Regions from separate parts of the Nocardioides asiaticus genome, predicted to be linked through region 2. Evidence: predicted binding sites of a transcription regulator. Region 2 holds the regulator's gene; each other region holds the start of a gene.
What was found. Region 2 encodes LexA, which represses DNA repair genes until DNA is damaged. Its sites were predicted from a motif close to TCGAACANNTGTTCGA; they were not measured.
Positions count from the first base shown of each region.

Region 1: a site for LexA is predicted at 3,168-3,183, ahead of ABLE53_RS06165 (HNH endonuclease signature motif containing protein). Genes of this name have one in related genera too.
Region 3: a site for LexA is predicted at 1,528-1,543, ahead of ABLE53_RS03240 (DUF222 domain-containing protein). Genes of this name have one in related genera too.
Region 4: a site for LexA is predicted at 1,904-1,919, ahead of ABLE53_RS04090 (HNH endonuclease signature motif containing protein). Genes of this name have one in related genera too.

Region 1 is NZ_JBDZDM010000002.1:79,704-84,504, forward strand. It holds gene ABLE53_RS06155 (esterase-like activity of phytase family protein) at 1-901, opposite strand, end outside; gene ABLE53_RS06160 (oxygenase MpaB family protein) at 1,022-1,873, shown strand; gene ABLE53_RS06165 (HNH endonuclease signature motif containing protein) at 1,909-3,138, opposite strand; gene ABLE53_RS06170 (GNAT family N-acetyltransferase) at 3,272-3,724, opposite strand; gene ABLE53_RS06175 (phosphotransferase) at 3,723-4,772, shown strand; gene ABLE53_RS06180 (MFS transporter) at 4,761-4,801, opposite strand, start outside.
Region 2 is NZ_JBDZDM010000001.1:1,166,290-1,171,090, forward strand. It holds gene ABLE53_RS05660 (helix-turn-helix transcriptional regulator) at 1-14, shown strand, start outside; gene ABLE53_RS05665 (hypothetical protein) at 82-588, shown strand; gene ABLE53_RS05670 (hypothetical protein) at 932-1,555, opposite strand; gene ABLE53_RS05675 (LysM peptidoglycan-binding domain-containing protein) at 1,879-2,238, opposite strand; gene lexA (transcriptional repressor LexA) at 2,499-3,260, shown strand; gene ABLE53_RS05685 (alkaline phosphatase D family protein) at 3,370-4,801, shown strand, end outside.
Region 3 is NZ_JBDZDM010000001.1:674,843-679,643, reverse strand. It holds gene ABLE53_RS03250 (GNAT family N-acetyltransferase) at 1-228, shown strand, start outside; gene ABLE53_RS03245 (HNH endonuclease signature motif containing protein) at 255-848, opposite strand; gene ABLE53_RS03240 (DUF222 domain-containing protein) at 845-1,498, opposite strand; gene ABLE53_RS03235 (MDR family MFS transporter) at 1,794-3,557, shown strand; gene ABLE53_RS03230 (TIGR03960 family B12-binding radical SAM protein) at 3,640-4,801, shown strand, end outside.
Region 4 is NZ_JBDZDM010000001.1:841,420-846,220, forward strand. It holds gene ABLE53_RS04075 (glycerophosphodiester phosphodiesterase) at 1-558, opposite strand, end outside; gene ABLE53_RS04080 (thioesterase family protein) at 567-1,406, opposite strand; gene ABLE53_RS04085 (YidH family protein) at 1,438-1,821, shown strand; gene ABLE53_RS04090 (HNH endonuclease signature motif containing protein) at 1,950-3,179, shown strand; gene ABLE53_RS04095 (MBL fold metallo-hydrolase) at 3,196-3,888, opposite strand; gene ABLE53_RS04100 (nucleotidyltransferase domain-containing protein) at 3,983-4,252, shown strand; gene ABLE53_RS04105 (hypothetical protein) at 4,249-4,446, shown strand; gene ABLE53_RS04110 (acetamidase/formamidase family protein) at 4,473-4,801, shown strand, end outside.

The sequences.
Region 1 (4,801 bases), on a different contig from region 2:
GCGTCTTGTGCATCACTGTCTGCGGCGCGGTGGCGAGGTCGGTGATCCGGCTGACGTCGCGTGCGCGGGTGAGGTCGACGGCGTACAGCATGATCTCGTTGCCGACGTCCTCGCTCCACGACGCCTCCATGACGAGCAGCCTGCCGGGGGCGTACTCCTGGATCTCCGGGATCCGCATCCCGTCGTCGACCCGGTAGGCGACCTGCCTGGTGAGCCGGTAGCCGCCGTGGCTCTTGCTGTAGACCAGCAGCCGCCGGAAGGTGCCGTCACCGGTGTCGCCCGAGAGCGTGCCCTCCATCGAGACGACGATCTGCCGGCCTCCCCTGCCGACGGTGAGCCCCTCGAACGTGGCGTTTCCGGTGGACTCGCCCGCCGGCTCGACCGCGAACCGGGCGGGCACCGGGAGCGAGGCCTTCTGGACACCGTCGTGCCCGAAGATCCGGATCGACGGCTCGACCTCGGAGCTGACCACGAAGTCGCCGTTCGGCAGGACCCCGAGTCCCTCGTCGTCGGCCGTCTCGCCGTCGTACGGCGTCCCGTCGGGCTTCTTCAGGACCAGCGGATCGCCGACGATGGTGGGGTCGGACAGGTCGCGGTAGAACCAGAGCCTCGAGGGGTCGTCGGCGTGGTTGTCGACGCTCGAGACGTAGCTGCGGGTGCGCGGGTCGTAGGCGATGTCGGACAGCCCGCCGATCTCCGCGCCGTCGACGATCTTCTTGTCCAGCGCGTCGCTGTAGCTCACCGCCGAGGCCGAGGGCGGGCAGGTGGTAGACCGGTCGGGGTGCGCCGTACGGGCGGCCGCCGGACCGGCGAGCCCCAGTCCCGTCAGGCCGGTCGCCAATGTCGCGGCGACGGCCGCGGTCGCGGCGGTGATCCCCAGGGTGCGGTGTGTCCTGAGCATGCGTGTCCTCTCCTCGTCGTAGCTGCCTCGTCAGGCTAGCGGCGGTCGTCGGAGCCGGGGAGGACGCGACGGTGAAGAGCGGGTGTCGTCGACGGGACGGGTGGGGCATGATGCCGAGGCATGGGCAAGGGCAGCCGGAGCGCCGGACTCGACCCCGAGGTCGACTACAAGTCGATCTACCGCAACCTCGCGCTCTACGAGTTCCCCTGGGACCTCAACCAGTCGCTGAGCTTCGCCCTCTTCCGGACCTACGCCGTCCCCAGCATCGGCCGGCTGCTGGACGAGACCGGCGAGTTCGAGCGCCGCACCCAGAAGCGGTACGACGACACCGCGCTGCTCCTCGAGGTGCCGCTGGTCGAGGGCACGGAGAGCCCGGAGGGACGCGCGGCGGTGCGGCGGATCAACCAGATGCACCACAGGTACGACATCTCGAACGACGACCTGCGCTACGTGCTGGCGACGTTCGTGGTCGTCCCGAAGCGCTGGCTCGACGACTACGGCTGGCGGCCGCTCACCGATGCCGAGGTGGTCGCCTCGGTGCGCTACTACCAGGACCTCGGCCGGCATATGGGGATCAAGGAGATCCCGGAGAGCTTCGAGGCGTTCTCGGACTTCACGGATGCCTATGAGCGGGAGCACTTCGCCTTCGACCCGGGCGCGCGGCGGGTGGCCGACTCGACGCTCCACCTGCTCACCACGTTCTACCCGCGACCCGGCCGCCGCCTGGTCGAGGTGTTCAGCCGGGCGATCATGGACGAGCCGCTGCTCGCGGCGTTCCGGTTCGACGAGCCGGGCCCGCGCGCCCGGGCGGTCTCCGCCGCCGCGCTGCGGGCGCGGGCCCGCGTCGTACGCCTCCTCCCGCCGCGGCGGAAGCCGAAGTACGTCCGCACCATGCACCGCATCCGCTCCTATCCGAGCGGCTTCGACATCGCGCAGCTCGGCACGTTCGCGCCGCCCGCTCGCGTGCGGTAGCCGGCCGCCTCGCCGGTCCGCGCTCCGGTCGGCTCTCACGTCCGTCGGTGGAGTCTGATGCTGCCGTCGGGGTGTCTTGTGAGGGCGTAGTTGGGGTTGTGGGCGAGTCGGTGGTGGTGTCGGCAGAAGAGCACGGCGTTGTTCATGTCCGTGCCGCCGCCGTCTGCCCAGGGGTGGAGGTGGTGGGCGTCGGTCCAGGGGGCGGGGACCTCGCAGCCGTCGACCGCGCAGGTCGGGTATCTGATTCGGAGGGCTTTGCGTTGGGCTGGGGTGAAGAGCCGGGTCTTGCGGCCGAGGTCGAGGACCTCGCTGTGGGTGTTGAGGACGGCGGGGATGATGCCGGCCTGGCAGGCGAGTCGGCGGGCCTCGGCCGCGGAGATCTCTCCTCCGTCTGCCCGTGAGGCGGTGCCGAGCTCGCTGGTCAGCTGGTCGACCGGGATTGTGACGATGAGGGTGGTGGTGTCGCCGCCGTGGTGCGGGAGCCGGTCGGGGTCGATCCGCTCGAGCATCTGCCCGAACGCGTGGCCGAGGAGCCGGTCGTAGGGGATCGTCTTGCCGCGTTCGGCGAACTGGGCGAGGCGGGGTTGGGTGAAGGCGTCGAGGTAGGTCCTCAACCGGACCCCGGTGGCCCTGGGCAGCCGGGCTCGCAGGAACATCGTCCCGTCGCCGGGGTCGGTGATGGTCAGGGAGGTCCGCCGGTGGGCTCTCTCCTCCTGGGCGAGGAGTCTCTTGCCGAGGACCTCCTCGGCGCGGTGGGGGTCGAGGACCTCGAGCAGGTGGGCCCCGACCCTGCGGAGCCGGGCCGGGTCGAGCCGTGCGGCCTCCTCGACCATCACCTGCTCGGCCTTCGCGACATCGCCGGGGGTGAGGTCGTCGGGCAGCGCCTGGAGGGCTCGGGCGATCACGCGGGCCTGGTCGACCGAGACGGTGCCGTCGGCCAGCGCGGCGGCCAGCACCACGTAGCGGTCGAGTGCTTTGGCGAGCTTGAGGTCGGCGCGCGCGGCGCGGTGGTCGGCGCGCAGGGCGTCGGCCCACCAGGTGCCGATGTCGCGGGCGCCGGTCTGCTCGGCGACCGGCCCGGCCGACGCCATCACCCGCAGCCGGAGCGCGGTGGTCTGGGCCTCGAGGGCGGCCAGCTCCCGCAGTGTCGCCTCGACCTCGTCGGGCCGCGGGAACAGTCCGGTGAGGTGGCTGGCGCGGGCGATCTCGCGGCGGGCGTGCCGCACCGAGGCGAGCACCGCCGGCACCGGCGTCAGCTCGGTCATGACACACCTCCTCGACCACGAGACCGGTTTCGATCTGGTGTTCCCAAAGCTAGCCGCGACCACCGACAGTCTCGCGCCGAATCCGGACATCTGTGCACAGAGCGGCAGCCCACCCGGTCCGCGCAGCTCCGGCTCAGAGCCGCTTCTCGTAGTACACGCGCGACCAGGGACCCTCGGTGCTGCGACGGGTCTCGACGTAGCCGACCCGCTCGTAGAGCCGCTGGTTCTCGACCATCGTGACGTGGGTGAAGAGCCGGAGGACGGGGAGGCCGAGCGCCGCTGCGCGCTCCTCGGCCAGCCCGAGCAGCCGCCGCCCGAGCCCGGTGCCCTGATGGTCGGGGTCGACCGCGACGTTCTCGACCAGCACGTGGTCGGCGCCGGGCGCGAGCACCAGCACCCCGGCGAGCCGGCCGCCGGCGTACGCCACCCACACCTCGTCCGCCGCGATGACCTCGGTGTAGTCGGCGTCCATCGGCGCCGGCCGGACCGACATCCGCGGGAGGTGGACGGCGTACGCCCGCTGGACGAGGTCGTGACACGCCTCCGCGTCCTCGGCGGTGGCGCGGCGGATCGTCGGGGCGGCCATGCCGACCATCCTGCGGCATGATCGCTGCGTGCTGCGCGCGCCGAGGTCCTGGGAGGAGCTGACGCCGGCGTGGCTTACCGAGGCGCTGTCACGGTCGTTCCCGGGCGCCGTCGTGAAGGAGGCGTACGTCGGCGGGGTGGCCCACGGCACCAACGACCGGGCGCACGTGCGGCTGACCTACGCCGCCGGGGCGGGCCCGGAGCGGGTCTTCGTGAAGCGGGAGGGCAGCCTGCTGAACCGGCTCGCACTGACCGCACTCGGCGCACGGGAGGCCGAGGCCGACCTGGCACTGGCCGACGCCGAGCTCCCCCTGGAGCGCCCGACGTTCTACGCCGCCGCGGTCGATCGCCGCCGGCTGGCCGCGGTCACGGTCATGGAGGACGTGACCCTGCGTGACGCCCGGCCGCACAGCGCGATCACACCGCTCACGCTCGACCAGGTGGCGAGCGGGCTGCGCGGGCTGGCGCGGCTGCACGCGACCTACCGGGAGCGACCACTGCCGGCGTTCGTGAGGCCCTGGCGGCTGCCTCGCGCGTGGGCGCCCGTGTCCGGTGCCAGCCTGGCTAATGCGCGGCGGAGGCTGCGGGCGCTCGGCCACGCCGACCTCCTCCCGGACACCGTCGCCGCGATCGACCGGGGCTTCCGGGCCTGGCCGGCGGTGGCGGCGGCCGGGCCGCAGACGCTGCTCCACGGCGACCCGCACCCCGGCAACACCTATGCGCTGCCCGACGGCACGACCGGCTTCTACGACTGGCAGCTGGTCAGGTCGGGGAGCTGGGTGCACGACGTCGGCTACTTCGTCGTCTCCGGTCTCAGCGTCGCCGACCGCCGGGTGCACGAGCGCGACCTGCTCGCGCTCTACCTGGCCGAGCGCGGGGGTGATGAGCCGGACGCGTGGGACCTCTACCGGCGTACGCCCGTCTTCGGCCTCGGCTCCTGGCTCCACACCCTCTCCGGCGGCGGCTTCCAGCCGGTCGACGTCTGTCTCGCGACGATCGAGCGGTTCGCGGCGGCGTACGCCGACCACGCATCGCGCTCACGCACGTAGACGCGAGGCCGCGAGCAGGCCGAGCGCGG
Region 2 (4,801 bases):
GGCTCGGCGGGTGAGGCGTTCGTTCGCCGCGGTCGTGGTGTCCTGCCGCGGTCCCGGACGGGATCGGGAAGAATGTCGCCCGTGGCAGCGAGGGGGAACTCGGGTGGCAAGCGAGCGGGGACGCGCCGGGGTCCGCGCCAGAGGCGGACGTTCCGGCCCTCGGTGCTCCTGCTCGCGCTCGGGATCACGCTGCTGGTGATCGCCTGGGGCTACCTCGTGTACGCCGCGATCGACTTCGGGGCCGACGCCCGCGGAGGCGACTCGCGAGCGTGGGGGTTCCTCGGCATCTGCGCCGTCGGTGCGGTCGCCTGCCTCTTCGCCGGGCTGATGCTCGTGGCCCGCCTGGGACGAGCGCTCGGCATCACCTCCGCCTCGCCCACGCCGCCGCGGCCGCGGGCCGGCGAGGCGCCGAGCGGCCAGGACGCCCACTACGCCGGCCACCACACCGGCACCGGCGGGCTGCACCTCGGCCGGATCCACACCGAGACCGGCCGCTCCGACGGTCGCTCGTCCACCGGCTCCGACGGCGCCGGACGCCCCACGGACGCCCCTTCTCCGAGCGGGTCGCACCGGCACCGGGCCGACTGACCTGGGCCGTTGGGCGTACGCGCATTCGCGTATAGCCGCGCCGACCCGCGGGCGTCAGGCTTGTCTCCTCAGCACGGTGCAGGTGGGGGCTGCATCCACGCGCTGTAGCCGGATCCGTCGTCGCACGCTCCGTCCGCAGGATGCCGAACTCCTGTGGGCGGTGGGCCTGTCCAGCCGCCCGTGCGGCGACCGGGCACGGTGGGAGCAGACACCGTGCGCGAGGGGCGGGCCGCCCAGCTGGCGGCCCGCCCCTCTCTCTCTTCCGCGGCATGCAGCGTCATACGGATGGGGACCTGCGCCCGCGCGGCGCGTATGACGTCCCGCGACCCGGCGCCCTCGCCGGTCACGCGGCCCGAGCACCACCGAGCAGGTCGCCGACGACGACGTGGAGGAACAAGCGGCGCTTGTCGCGTCGGACCCGCAGGAGCTCGCGGCCGATGTCCTCGGGCCGGGTGAGTCCCTGTTGGACGGCGATGCTCACGACGTACGCCGCCTGCCGATCGCTCCGTGCCCACAGCGCTGCCCGCACGGCCGCGATGGCGGGTCTGGTGCGAGGTATCCCGATCTCCACGACGTCGTCGGCCGACCAGCGGCGTGTCTGCCGGATGTCGTAGAGCGGCGTACGCCGGATCCGTGTGCCGCGCGGCACCGAGACACGGATCCGCTCCTCGTCGTACCGCTCCAGGCCGCTGGCGATCAGCGCAGCCGCCCCATCGAGGCAGGCCCGCGGCCCGCCCTGGAACACAGCCGCCCAGCAATGGCCCTCCCAGGAGATCGGACCGTTGTGGAGGCACACGCTCTGGTCGCCGATGAGCTGCCAGCGACCCATCCGCACGTGATGCCGAATCTCGCCGCGAGTCACACCGGCGGCATAGAGCTGGGGCCGCGACACGACGTACGACTGTCGCTCCTTGAGCATCCCGAGCTCGAGCTCGACCTGCTTCTGCGTGCTGAGTGGCTTGGTCATGCGTACGACGATCGAAGACTCCACCGACCGCCCGCGCCTGCGTCGACCCGGTCTGTGGAGGGCAGCGACGCGAGCCCCTGGTGTGGACGACGCATGGCTCGCGGTGCGGTGGCCGCCCGTATGACGTAGGAACAACGTCATACGGACGGGGACACTGCGCGCCGCGGGACGTATGACGTCTGCAAAGCCGGGGCGGGGCGGTCGGACGCTGGTCCTCCCGCCCCGCCCCTCTTTCTCTTCCCCTGTAGGTGCCGCCAGCCGGGGTCGAATCAGCTGACGGCCGTCTGTGGCCGAGCGGCGACGGAGGCAGCCCGGCGGTGTGGTCAGTTCGGGATGCGCAGCGACTGGCCGGCGGCGAGCATGCCGGAGTCGAGCCCGTTGAGGTCCTTGATCTGCTGCTCCATGTCGCGGACGCTGCCGCCGTCGGCGGCGTCGGAGGCGAGATCCCAGAGCGTGTCGCCGGGCTCGACGACGACGGTGTGGGTCGGGACAGCGTTGCCCTTCTCCTGGGCGGCGCCGGAGAGGCCGGCGCCGAGGAACCCCGCCGCGAGCAGCAGACCGAGGGCGACGAGGAACACCACCACGCGGCCGCGGCGGGTCAGCCGCACGCTCGAGCCGCGCCGCGGCGCCCGATCCACGGGCCGGGCCGGGGCCATGAACTGGTCGAGGGTGGTCGTGGTCATCGCCGGTCTCCTGGGGAAGTGGGGTGGCTGGTGCGCTCGACGAGATGTCTACAGACGGCCACCGACAGTTCGGGACGAGCGCCGGATCGCGTCCGTTCGATCACGCATTCGATCGAACACGTGATCGAGAGTAGATCACCTGTTCGAACGAGATCAAGGGCCCGGGCCGAAAAAATGTTCGAACCGCCCGTTGTCCACAGATCGCGACACGCTTCGAACAGATGTTTGAAGTCGGCAACGGCCCGGTCTACCGTGGGCACATGACCAAGCCGACCAAGGAGCCGACCCCGGCGTCCACCTCCGCCAAGCGGTCCACGACCGCCGTGAGCGAGCTTCCCGACGGCCCGCCCGACGCCACCGGGCTGACCCCGCGCCAGCAGCGCATCCTGGCTCACCTGCGCGACTGCATCGAGAAGCGGGGCTACCCGCCGAGCATGCGCGAGATCGGCTCGGCGGTGGGCCTGACGAGCACCAGCAGCGTCGCCCACCAGCTGAAGGTGCTCGAGCAGAAGGGCTTCATCAAGCGCGACCCGCACCGGCCGCGGGCACTCGAGGTGTTCCTGCCCGAGGTCCTCGCGGCCCGCAAGTCGATCTCGGCGGCCGAGGAGACGGCCTACGACGAGACCGGCATCGGCGACGCCAACCCGGAGGCGACCCTCGTCCCGGTCGTCGGCCGGATCGCCGCCGGCGGCCCGATCCTCGCCGAGGAGCGGGTCGAGGACGTCTTCCCGCTGCCGAAGCAGCTCGTCGGCGACGGCACGCTCTACCTCCTGCACGTCTCCGGCGACTCCATGGTCGACGCGGCGATCTGCGACGGCGACTTCGTGGTCGTGCGCCAGCAGCCGACGGCGGAGAACGGCGAGATCGTCGCCGCGATGATCGACGGCGAGGCGACGGTCAAGACCCTTCAGCGCAAGGACGGCAAGGTCTGGCTGCTGCCGCACAACCCGGCCTACGACCCGATCGACGGCACGCACGCCACCATCCTCGGCAAGGTCACCGCGGTCCTGCGGAGCCTCTGACGACTCTCTTGGTCTCGACACCGGCCACTTCGTGTCCGGGCTCGACCAACGATGGGTGAACAACAGCCGCCGGCGCGTCACGCGCCGGCGGCTGCGTCGTTCTCCGAGCGTGACCCACACTCCCCTCGACCGCCGCCGCCTGCTCGCCGGCGGCCTCGGCGCGGGCCTGGCGGGCGTCGGGGCGGCCGTCCTCCCGGCGCCGTACGCCGACGCCGCAGCCGCGCTCCGACACTTCCAGCACGGCGTCGCCTCTGGCGACCCGCTCCCCCACGCCGTCGTCATCTGGACCCGGGTGACGCCGACCGCCGCCAGCAGGCCGGGCTCGGGCAGGGGCCCGCACGTCAAGGTCGGCTGGCAGGTCTCCACCTCGCCGACCTTCAAGACCGTCGTGAAGCACGGCACGTTCACGACCGGCCCGTGGCGCGACCACACGGTCAAGCTCGACGTCACCGGGCTGAGGCCCGCGACGGCGTACAACTACCGCTTCTCGTACGCCGGCCAGCACAGCCGGGTCGGCCGCACCCGCACCGCGCCCGCACCGACGGCGACCCCCGGCCGGATCCGGTTCGGCGTCGTGTCCTGCGCCAACCTGCAGGCCGGCTGGTTCTCGGCGTACCGCCACCTCGCGAAGCGCACCGACCTGCACGCGATCGTCCACCTCGGCGACTACTTCTACGAGTACGGCCCGGGCGAGTACGGCTACGGGCCCGACGACATCGACATCCGCAAGCACCAGCCGGCCCACGAGGTCCACACCCTGGCCGACTACCGGATCCGGCACGCGCAGTACAAGCGCGACCCCGACCTCGCCGATCTCCACGCCCGCTTCCCGTGGATCGTCACCTGGGACGACCACGAGGTCGCCAACGACCAGTGGCGCAACGGGGCGGAGAACAACAGCCCGGGCGAGTACGACTGGAAGGCGCGCAAGACCCACGCCCACAAGGCGTACGACGAATGGATGCCGGTGCGCCTCGACGGGACCGCCGCCCTCGACCAGAGCCACCTGAACGACCGGATCTACCGGCGCTTCAGGTTCGGCACGGTGCTCGAGCTGAGCATGCTCGACCTGCGCTCCTACCGCTCCAAGCAGGTCGACCAGACGACCGACGGGCTGGCCGCCGTCGACGACCCGGACCGCACGATCACCGGCACCGACCAGCTGAGCTGGCTCAAGTCCGGCCTCAGGAACGCGCCCACGACCTGGAAGGTGGTCGGCAACCCGGTCATGATCGCTCCGGTCACGTTCGCCGCGCTGCCGAAGGACGTGATCGGTCCGGTCAACGACGTCACCGGCCTGCTCCCCGACAACGGGGTCGCCTACAACGTCGACCAGTGGGACGGCTACACCGCCGACCGGACCGAGCTCTTCGACCACATCCGCACCCACAGGATCGAGGACGTCGTCTTCATCACCGGCGACATCCACTCGGGGTGGGCGTGCGACCTGCCCTACGACTCCGCGATCTATCCGCTGGGCGGCACCGCCGGGGTCGAGTTCGTCGGCACCTCGGTCACCTCGAGCAACCTCAAGGACATCA
Region 3 (4,801 bases), 490 kb from region 2:
CGGCGCAAGGCCGTCCCCGCCCTGGCGCTCCGAGGCGCCCTCGACCTCATCGCCGAGGCGGGGGGCGGGACCGTCGAGGGCTACCCGCACGACCTGCAGGGCAAGAAGACCTCCGCGTCGTTCCTCTACAACGGCACCCGGACCCTCTTCGAGCAGGCCGGGTTCAGCTACGACCGCCCGAACGGCAAGAGCAACTGCGTCATGACCGCGACGGTCGCCGCGCGCTGACCTCGCCCGGGTGTCGGAGCCGCCCCTCACGTCCGTCGGTGGAATCTGATGCTGCCGTCGGGGTGTCTCGTCAGGGTGTATGCCGGGTTGTGGGCGAGTCCGTGGTGGTGTCGGCAGAAGAGGACGGCGTTGTTCATGTCGGAGAGGCCGCCGGTGGCCCAGGGGTGGAGGTGGTGGGCGTCGGTCCAGGGGGCGGGGACCTCGCAGCCGTCGACCGCGCAGGTCGGGTATCTGATTCGGAGGGCTTTGCGTTGGGCGGGGGTGAAGAGCCGGGTTTTGCGGCCGAGGTCCAGCACTTCGCTGTGGGTGTCGAGGACGGCGGGGATGATGCCGGCGGTGCAGGCGAGTCGGCGGGCCTCGGCGGCGGAGATCTCGGTGCCGTTGACGCCGCCGTCGCTGCCGATGGATGCCGAACCCAGCTCGCTGTTGAGCTGGTTGACGTCGATGGTGACGATGAGGGTGGTGGCGTCGCCGCCGTGATGGGGCAGGGTGTCGGGGTCGATCCGCTCGAGCATCTGGGTGAACGCGGTGCCGAGGAGCCGGTCGTAGGGGACGGTCTTGCCGCGTTCGGCGAGCTGGGCGAGGCGGGGTTGGGTGAAGGCGTCGAGGTAGGTCTTCAACCGGACCCCGGCCGCCCTGGGCAGCCGGCCGCGGAGGAGGACGTGCCGTCGCCGGGGTCGGTGATGGTCAGGGAGGTCCGCCGGTGGGCCCTCTCCTCCTCGGCGAGCAGTCTCTTGCCGAGCTCGGTCTCGGCGCGGTGGGGGTCGAGGACCTCGAGCAGGTGGGCCCCGACCCTGCGGAGCCGGGCCGGGTCGAGCCGTGCTGCTTCGTCGACCATCACCTGCTCGGCCTTCGCGACCTCGCCGGGGGTGAGGTCGTCGGGCAGCGCCTGGAGGGCTCGGGCGATCACGCGGGCCTGGTCGACCGACACGGTGCCGTCGGCCAGCGCGGCGGCCAGCACCTCGTACCGGTCGAGTGCTTTGGCGAGCTTGAGGTCGGCGCGAGCGGCGCGGTGGTCGGCACGCAGGGCGTCGGCCCACCAGGCGCCCACATCTCGGGCGCCGGTCTGCTCGGCGACCGGCCCGGCCGACGCCATCACCCGCAGCCGCAGTGCGGTGGTCTGGGCCTCGAGGGCGGCCAGCTCCCGCAGCGTCGCCTCGACCTCGTCGGGCCGCGGGAACAGCCCGGTCAGGTGGCTGGCGCGGGCGACCTCGCGGCGGGCGTGCCGCACCGAGGCGAGCACCGCCGGCGCCGGTGTCAGCTCGGCCATGACACACCTCCTCGGGTCCGAGACCGGTTTCGATCTGGTGTTCCCAAAGCTAGCGGCGACCACCGACAGTTCCGGTCCGGCCGTCCACACCGGCCCAGCCGGCCGGCGGGCATGGGCCCAAGCACGCCGGCGATGACTGTGTTGGTCTCGACGCCGGCTTGCTAGCGCACGCCGGGCTCGACCAACGAGGGGGGCTCGACCGACGGGCCACGAGCGACCGAGGGCACCGGCGACCGATGACAACTGTCATGGTTGTTTAACCGGGCCTCAGCATCCTCGATTAGTTTGGTGCCCGATGAGCACGAGCGCCGCTGCGCCGGGTCACGCGGGCCCCGGCGAATACAGCCACAAGCAGATCGTCACGATCCTCACCGGCCTTCTCCTCGGGATGTTCCTCGGGGCGCTGGACCAGACGATCGTGTCGACGTCGATCCGGACGATCGCCGACGACCTGCACGGTCTGGACGTCCAGGCGTGGGTGACGACGGCGTACCTCATCACCGCGACGATCACGACGCCGATCTACGGCAAGCTCGGCGACCTGTGGGGCCGCAAGAAGCTCTTCATGTTCGCGATCAGCGTGTTCATCGTCGGCTCGGCGCTGTGCACGTTCGCGCAGTCGATGTACGAGCTGGCGGCGTTCCGCGCGTTCCAGGGCCTCGGCGCGGGCGGGCTGTTCACGCTCGTGCTGGCCATCGTGGGAGACATCGTCTCGCCGCGGGAGCGGGCGAAGTACACCGGCTACTTCATGGCGACCTTCGGTACGTCGAGCGTGCTCGGGCCGGTTATCGGCGGCTTCTTCGCCGGTACCGACTCGATCGCCGGGATCGCCGGCTGGCGCTGGGTGTTCCTCGTCAACGTCCCGATTGGCATCCTGGCCCTGATCGTCATCTTCCGGACACTCCACGTGCACCACGAGCGGCGCAACGTCCGCGTCGACTGGCCGGGCGCGCTCGCGCTGATCATCTGCCTGGTGCCGCTGCTGACCGTTGCCGAGCAGGGTCGCACCTGGGGCTGGGGTTCGGGCCGCAGTGTCGTCTGCTTCGTCATCGGAGCGGTCGGTCTGCTGCTGTTCGTCGGCGCCGAGGCGAAGATGGGCGACGCGGCACTCATCCCGCTGCGACTGTTCCGGATCGAGCCCGCAGCGGTGACGATCGCCGCCAACCTGCTGGTCGGCGCCGCGCTGTTCGGCGGGATGATGATCCTGCCGCTCTACATGCAGATCGTCCACGGGGCGACGCCGACCGAGTCGGGCTTCCTCATGCTGCCGCTCGTCGCGGGGCTGATGTCCGCCGCGCTGATCTCCGGCAAGCTGATCTCCAAGACCGGCAAGACCCGGATCTACCCGGTCGTGGGCTCGGCGATCATGACCGTCGGGCTGCTGCTCCTCAGCCGGATCACCGCCGACACCAACCTCGTGCTCGTGATGGCGGCGATGCTCGTCGTCGGCTTCGGCATCGGCAACTGCATGCAGCCCCTCATCCTCACCATCCAGTCGGCCGTGCCGCCGCAGGAGATCGGCGTCGCGACCGCCTCGGCGACGTTCTTCCGCCAGATCGGCGGCACGCTCGGCGTGGCGGTCTTCCTCTCGATGCTGTTCTCGTCGGTCCAGGGCAACATCGTCGACGCCTTCCGCGACGCCTCGAACGACTCCGCCTTCACGACCGCGGCCGCGCAGGCGCAGGAGTCCGGTCGCGCCGCGGGTGAGGCGAAGTCCAAGCTGCCGGTCGACGCGGAGTTCGTCAACGAGCTGCGGATCCTCGAGTGTCAGCAGCACAACCAGCACTGCCCGGCGATGCCGAAGAACGGCGTCTTCGCCACCGTCACCTCCGACTCCTCGGTGATCAACTCGCTCGACTCGCGGCTCGCCCACCCGTTCAAGGTCGGCTTCGCGACCTCGATGTCGCGCGTCTTCCTCGCCGCCGGCGGTGTCGGCCTGCTCGCCTTCCTCGTCCTGCTGATGCTCCCCGAGGTCGAGCTGCGTCAGACCTCGGCGTCGGCGGCCGCCCGCGCGCAGGCGCAGGCGGGGGAGCCTGCAGTCCCGGCCGAGAAGGACTGACCGCCGGGTTTCGTGCCGCGGTCGCGGGCCGTCGTACGCTTGAACGACGTCCTTCCCCGACCCAACCGTTGAGGTGTCAGCAGTGCCCGTCGCCACGCGCGATCTCGACCGCGAGCCGGAGTCCGTCTTCCCCCGTCTCGAGCCGCGTCTGGCCCTGGTCTCGAAGCCGGTCCAGTACGTCGGCGGTGAGCTCAACGCCACCGTCAAGGAGTGGAGCTGCGCCCCCGAGGGCGAGACCGTCCGCTGGGCGCTCATGTATCCCGACGCCTACGAGGTCGGGCTGCCCAACCAGGGCGTCCAGATCCTCTACGAGGTGCTCAACGAGCGCGACTGGATCCTCGCCGAGCGGACGTACGCCGTCTGGCCCGACCTCGAGAGGATCATGCGCGAGGGCGACGAGCAGGGCCCGATCCCGCAGTTCACCGTCGACAGCCACCGGCCGGTGCGGGCCTTCGACCTGCTCGGCCTGAGCTTCTCGACCGAGCTCGGCTACACCAACATGCTCACCGCGCTCGACCTCGCCGGGATCCCGCTGCACGCCACGGACCGAACCGACGAGGACCCGATCGTGATCGCCGGCGGCCACGCGGCCTTCAACCCCGAGCCGATCGCGGACTTCCTCGACGCCGCCGTCCTCGGCGACGGCGAGGAGGTCGTGCTCAAGATCTCCGAGGTGACCGCTGAGTGGAAGGCCGAGGACCGGCCCGGTGGCCGCGACGAGCTGCTCCGCCGGCTCGCGGTGAGCGGCGCGGTCTACGTGCCGAAGTTCTACGACGTCGCCTACGACTGCGAGGGGCGGATCGAGGCCGTCGTACCCAACCGTCCCGACGTGCCGTGGCGGGTCCGCAAGCACACCCTGATGGACCTCGACGCGTGGCCCTACCCGCGCAACCCGCTGGTGCCGCTCGCCGAGACCGTCCACGAGCGGTTCAGCGTCGAGATCTTCCGCGGCTGCACCCGCGGCTGCCGGTTCTGCCAGGCGGGGATGATCACGCGCCCGGTGCGGGAACGGTCCATCACCACCATCGGGGACATGGTCGAGAACGGCATCCGCAAGTCCGGCTTCGAGGAGGTCGGCCTGCTGTCGCTGTCGAGCGCCGACCACACCGAGATCGGCGACATCGCGACCGGGCTCGCCGATCGCTACGAGGGCTCCAACGTCTCGCTGTCGCTGCCGTCGACCCGGGTCGACGCCTTCAACATCACGCTCGCCAACGAGTTCTCCCGCAACGGACGGCGCTCCG
Region 4 (4,801 bases), 320 kb from region 2:
CACGATCGCGACCTGCGACCGGTCCCAGCCGGCCTTGAGCTCGGGCATGAGGTCCGCGCCGCTGCGCTTGGCGAACCGAAGGACCTGCTCGAAGGTGGGGACTCGGGTGCCGGCGTACCGCGCCGAGAACCACGAGCCCGCGTCCAGCCGCTCGACCTGCGCCAGGGTGAGGTCGCTGACCGGACCCGTGCCGTCGGTCGTGCGGTCGACGGTGTCGTCGTGGAGGACTACGGGGACGCCGTCCGCGGTGAGGTGCAGGTCGAGCTCGAGGTAGTCGCTGCCCAACCGCGCCGAGCGGCGCTCCGACGGCAGCGTGTCCTCCGGCGCCTCCTCCGACGCGCCGCGGTGGCCGATCGCGAGGCCCGTGCAGCCTGGGCTCACGAGGGGGATCGGTCCGGCGGACGTCGGGACGCCGGCCGTCGGGCCCGTCGAGACGCCCGCGGTGCCCGTCGACCCACCGCCGCCGCACCCGGCGAGCCCCGTCAGTCCGGCGAGGAGCAGCGCCGCGGCGACGCCAGCCGCCCGCCGGCGTACGTCCGCGGTCACCGGTCTCGTCACCGGTCTCGTCACCGGGGCCGGGGCACGCGGGCGAGCTGGCGGGACTGGGCGACGAGGCGGCCGGCGGAGTCCCAGACCTCGCAGTCCTCCTCGAACATCCCGCCCGCGAGGTTGCGGGTGGTGTGGTGGACCTTGAGCCAGCCGGGCTCGGGCAGGTGGCGGATGTGGGCGGTCAGCTCGAGCGTGGGCGCCCAGCCGGGCATGCCGAGGTCGAAGGTGACGGGTGGGAGCGCGTCGACGACCTGCAGCAGCGAGAGCGGGTCGGGCTCGCGGTGGTCGTGGAGGCGGTACCAGGCGCTGATCGTCCCGTCGCCGCTCGGCTCACCCACCGCCCACGTCACCTGGTCGGGCGCGAAGAGCATCTCGAACCGCTCGAGCATCGGCGACACCTTCCGGAACGCGTCCGGCGCCAGCGACGTGGGCACGCACCGGTCCCGTGGCGGCAGGTCGGGCTCGACCGCCGTCACCCGCTCGACGGGGTTGCTCTTCTGATGGAGGGCGGCGAGGTCGCCGTACGTCGCCAGCGTGGTCAGGCGGAGCTCGTCGCCCTGCCAGAGCTCGGCGGCGGCCGTGGCGAGCGAGCCGCCGTCGCGGCGTACGTCCACGCGCACCTCGGCTGGCCCGGGGACGCTGGCGCTGCAGTAGTAGGCGCTGACGACGATCGGGTCCGGCTTCGCCGCGAAGTGCTGCCGCAGCGCGCTCCCGACGACGGCGAGCAGGTAGCCGCCGTTGATCCCCCCGCCCACGACCCAGCCGGCCGCGAGGTCGGCGGCGTACGCGGTCTCGCCGACGCTCACGACGGCGATGTCCCGGTCGAACTCGGGGACCTCGGTTGCTGCTTCTGCCACGTCGGGCAACCTATCCGGCAGGATGTGGACCGTGGACCAGCGCCCCTCTGACCGGCCGCTCGACCGTCATCCGCACTGGGTGTACGACCCGGGAGACGAGCCCGACCCGCGGTTCTCGCTCGCCAACGAGCGGACCTTCCTGGCCTGGGCACGCACGGCGCTCGCCATCCTCGCCGGCGCCGTCGCGCTGCACTCCCTCGACGTACCCCCCACCGGGTGGCTTCGCACCGTCCTCGTCGTCCTGCTCGTCCTGCTCGCCGTCGTCTGCACACTGATGTCGATCATCCGCTGGGCGCGCGTCGAGCGCGCCATGCGCCTGCGCCAGCGGCTTCCCGCCTTCACCGCCGGCTTCATCCTCTCCGGCGCGCTCGTGCTCGTCGGCGTACTCATCGGCATCGCGCTCATCCTCGATTGACTGATCCTGCGCATCGCCGGTCAAGACCAGCGGGCCAGGCCGCACGGTCGGTGCAGGACTGTCGGTGGTCACCGCTAGCTTTGGGAACACCAGATCGAACCGGTCTCTGCTGCTTGAGGAGGTGTGTCATGGCCGAGCTGACGCCGGTGCCGGCGGTGCTCGCCTCGGTGCGGCACGCCCGCCGCGAGGTCGCCCGCGCCGCCCACCTCACCGGGCTGTTCCCGCGCCCCGACGAGGTCGAGGCGACACTGCGGGAGCTGGGCGCCCTCGAGGCCCAGACCACCGCCCTCCGGCTGCGGGTGATGGCGTCGGCCGGGCCGGTCGCCGCATCCACCGGCGCCCGAGATGTGGGCGCCTGGTGGGCCGACGCCCTGCGTGCCGACCACCGCGCCGCGCGGGCGGACCTCAAGCTCGCCAAAGCACTCGGCCGGTACGAGGTGCTGGCCGCCGCGCTGGCCGACGGCACCGTCTCGGTCGACCAGGCCCGCGTGACCGCTCGCGCGCTCGACGCGCTGCCCGACGACCTCACCCCCGGCGAGGTCGCGAAGGCGGAGGCGGTGATGGTCGAGGAGGCCGCACGGCTCGACCCGGCCCGGCTCCGCAGGGTCGGCGCCCACCTGCTCGAGGTCCTCGACCCCCAACGCGCCGAGACCGAGCTCGGCAAGAGACTGCTCGCCGAGGAGGAGAGGGCCCACCGGCGGACCTCCCTGACCATCACCGACCCCGGCGACGGCACCGTCCTCCTCCGCGGCCGGCTGCCCAGGGCCACCGGGGTCCGGTTGAAGACCTACCTCGACGCCTTCACCCAACCCCGCCTCGCCCAGCTCGCCGAACGCGGCAAGACGATCCCCTACGACAGGCTCCTCGGCCACGCGTTCGGGCAGCTCCTCGAACGGATCGACCCCGACAAGCTCCCCCACCACGGCGGCGACACCACCACCCTCATCGTCACAATCCCGGTCGACCAGCTCAACAGCGAGCTGGGTTCGGCATCCATCGGCAGCGACGGCGAGATCTCCGCCGCCGAGGCCCGCCGACTCGCCTGCACCGCCGGCATCATCCCCGCCGTCCTCGACACCCACTCCGAGGTGTTGGACCTCGGCCGCAAGACCCGGCTGTTCACCCCCGCCCAACGCAAAGCCCTCCGGATCAAGTACGAGACCTGCGCGGTCGACGGCTGCGACATCCCCGCCCCCTGGACCGACGCCCACCACCTCCACCCCTGGGCCACCGGCGGCCTCTCCGACATGAACAACGCCGTCCTCTTCTGCCGACACCACCACCGACTCGCCCACAACCCCAACTACGCCCTCACAAGACACCCCGACGGCAGCATCAGATTCCACAGGCGGACGTGAGAGCCGGGCGCTCAACCTATGGCCGCCAGACAGCAGAGTCGTGGGCGAAGAGGACCTGCCGCGGATCGAGCTCGAGGATCCGGCTCATCCAGGGCGACGGCTCAGGCAGCGGTGACACGTGCCCGAGGCCGGCCGCGCGGGCCGCGAGCGCGTCGGCGGACCAGGCGGACGCCGTGTCGCGTGCCTGACCGGCGAGGACAACGGTGCCGTCGACGCACCTGACGACCACCGACTGGTGCCCGTCGACGTGGCCGGGCGTGGGTACGACGAGCACGTCGGGAAGGATCTCGGCCTCCCCGTCGAGCAGCTCATAGCGAGCGCCGGGGAAGTCGACGAGCTCCTCGACCGTGTAGTCCCCCGCACGGGCGGTGTCGAGCTCCCGCCGCTGGCTGAGGATCGGCCGACCGGCGAACCTCGGGTTGCCGCCGATGTGGTCGAAGTGGAGGTGGCAGTTCACGACCAGCGCGACGTCGTCGACAGCGACGCCGTGGCGACCGAGCGCCGCGTCGAGCGGGACGCGACGAGGCTGGTACCACGCCTCGGTCTCCTCGTCCGCCTCGCCGAGCCCGGTGTCGAGGAGCAGCGGACCCGCGGGCGTGCGTACGAGATAGCCGTAGACCGCCTCGACCCGGGGCGCGCCGGTGCCCGTCTCCTCCGCCGGGCGGACGAAGGTGCCGAGATCGAGACGTACGACGTCGTCGCTCCTCACCCGGCGACCCTACGACGGCGCAACGGCGCGAGGCGGGCTCCGGCGTCGGCAGAACTCGGTCACGGGCCGAGCCGTCACGTGACAGGGTCGCCGCATGCCCGATCGCGAGCCCGGAGCAGAGGTGGCCCGCCGCCTGGTGACGGAGCGCTTCCCCGATGCGCGAGCGGCCTGGCTGGGCGGCTCGGTCGCACGCGGGCAGGCGACGGTGACGAGCGACCTCGACGTCACCGTGCTGCTGGGCCGCCCGCCGGCGCCGTACCGAGAGTCGCTGACGTACGCCGGCTGGCCGGTCGAGATCTTCGCGCACACCGAGGAGCGCGAGCCCGCTGGACCGGGCGCGGCAAGTGGCTGCTCCGCGAGGTGAACGAGGCTGATCCGGAGCTGGGCGAGGGTGCGGTGGCAGCGCTCGCGGCGGCGGTCACCGGCGACGGCGTACCCCTGACGGAGCTGGCCGACGAGGTGCTCGCGGCGTACGGCGGCCGCCTGCGCGACGGCTTCCGGCTCGCCGGCCAGGGACCAGCGCCCCAAGGTCCAGCCCACGAACCGTCACCCGCCTGAAACATCTGTTCCATACTGTTTCACCCATGACCGCGCTCCAGCCAGGCACAGGTCCGATCACCGCGGGGACATACCTGCCGGCCGACGTCGACGCCGTTATCTGGGGGCGGCTGCCCTGCGAGGCGGACGCACCGGTCCTGAAGGTCGACCCGGGGGCCGAGGTCACCATCGACACGATCAGCCACGAGGGCATCCTCGAGGACCAGGGCCGCGACCCGAAGCGCTTCTTCGGGGCGTACGACGTCGACGAGGTGCTCGCGGACGCGGTCGCCCTCGCGGCGTCGGACCACCCGCGCACGTTCGGCGTCGACGGGCCGCACGTCGTGTCCCGCCCGATCGAGGTCACCGGCGCGCG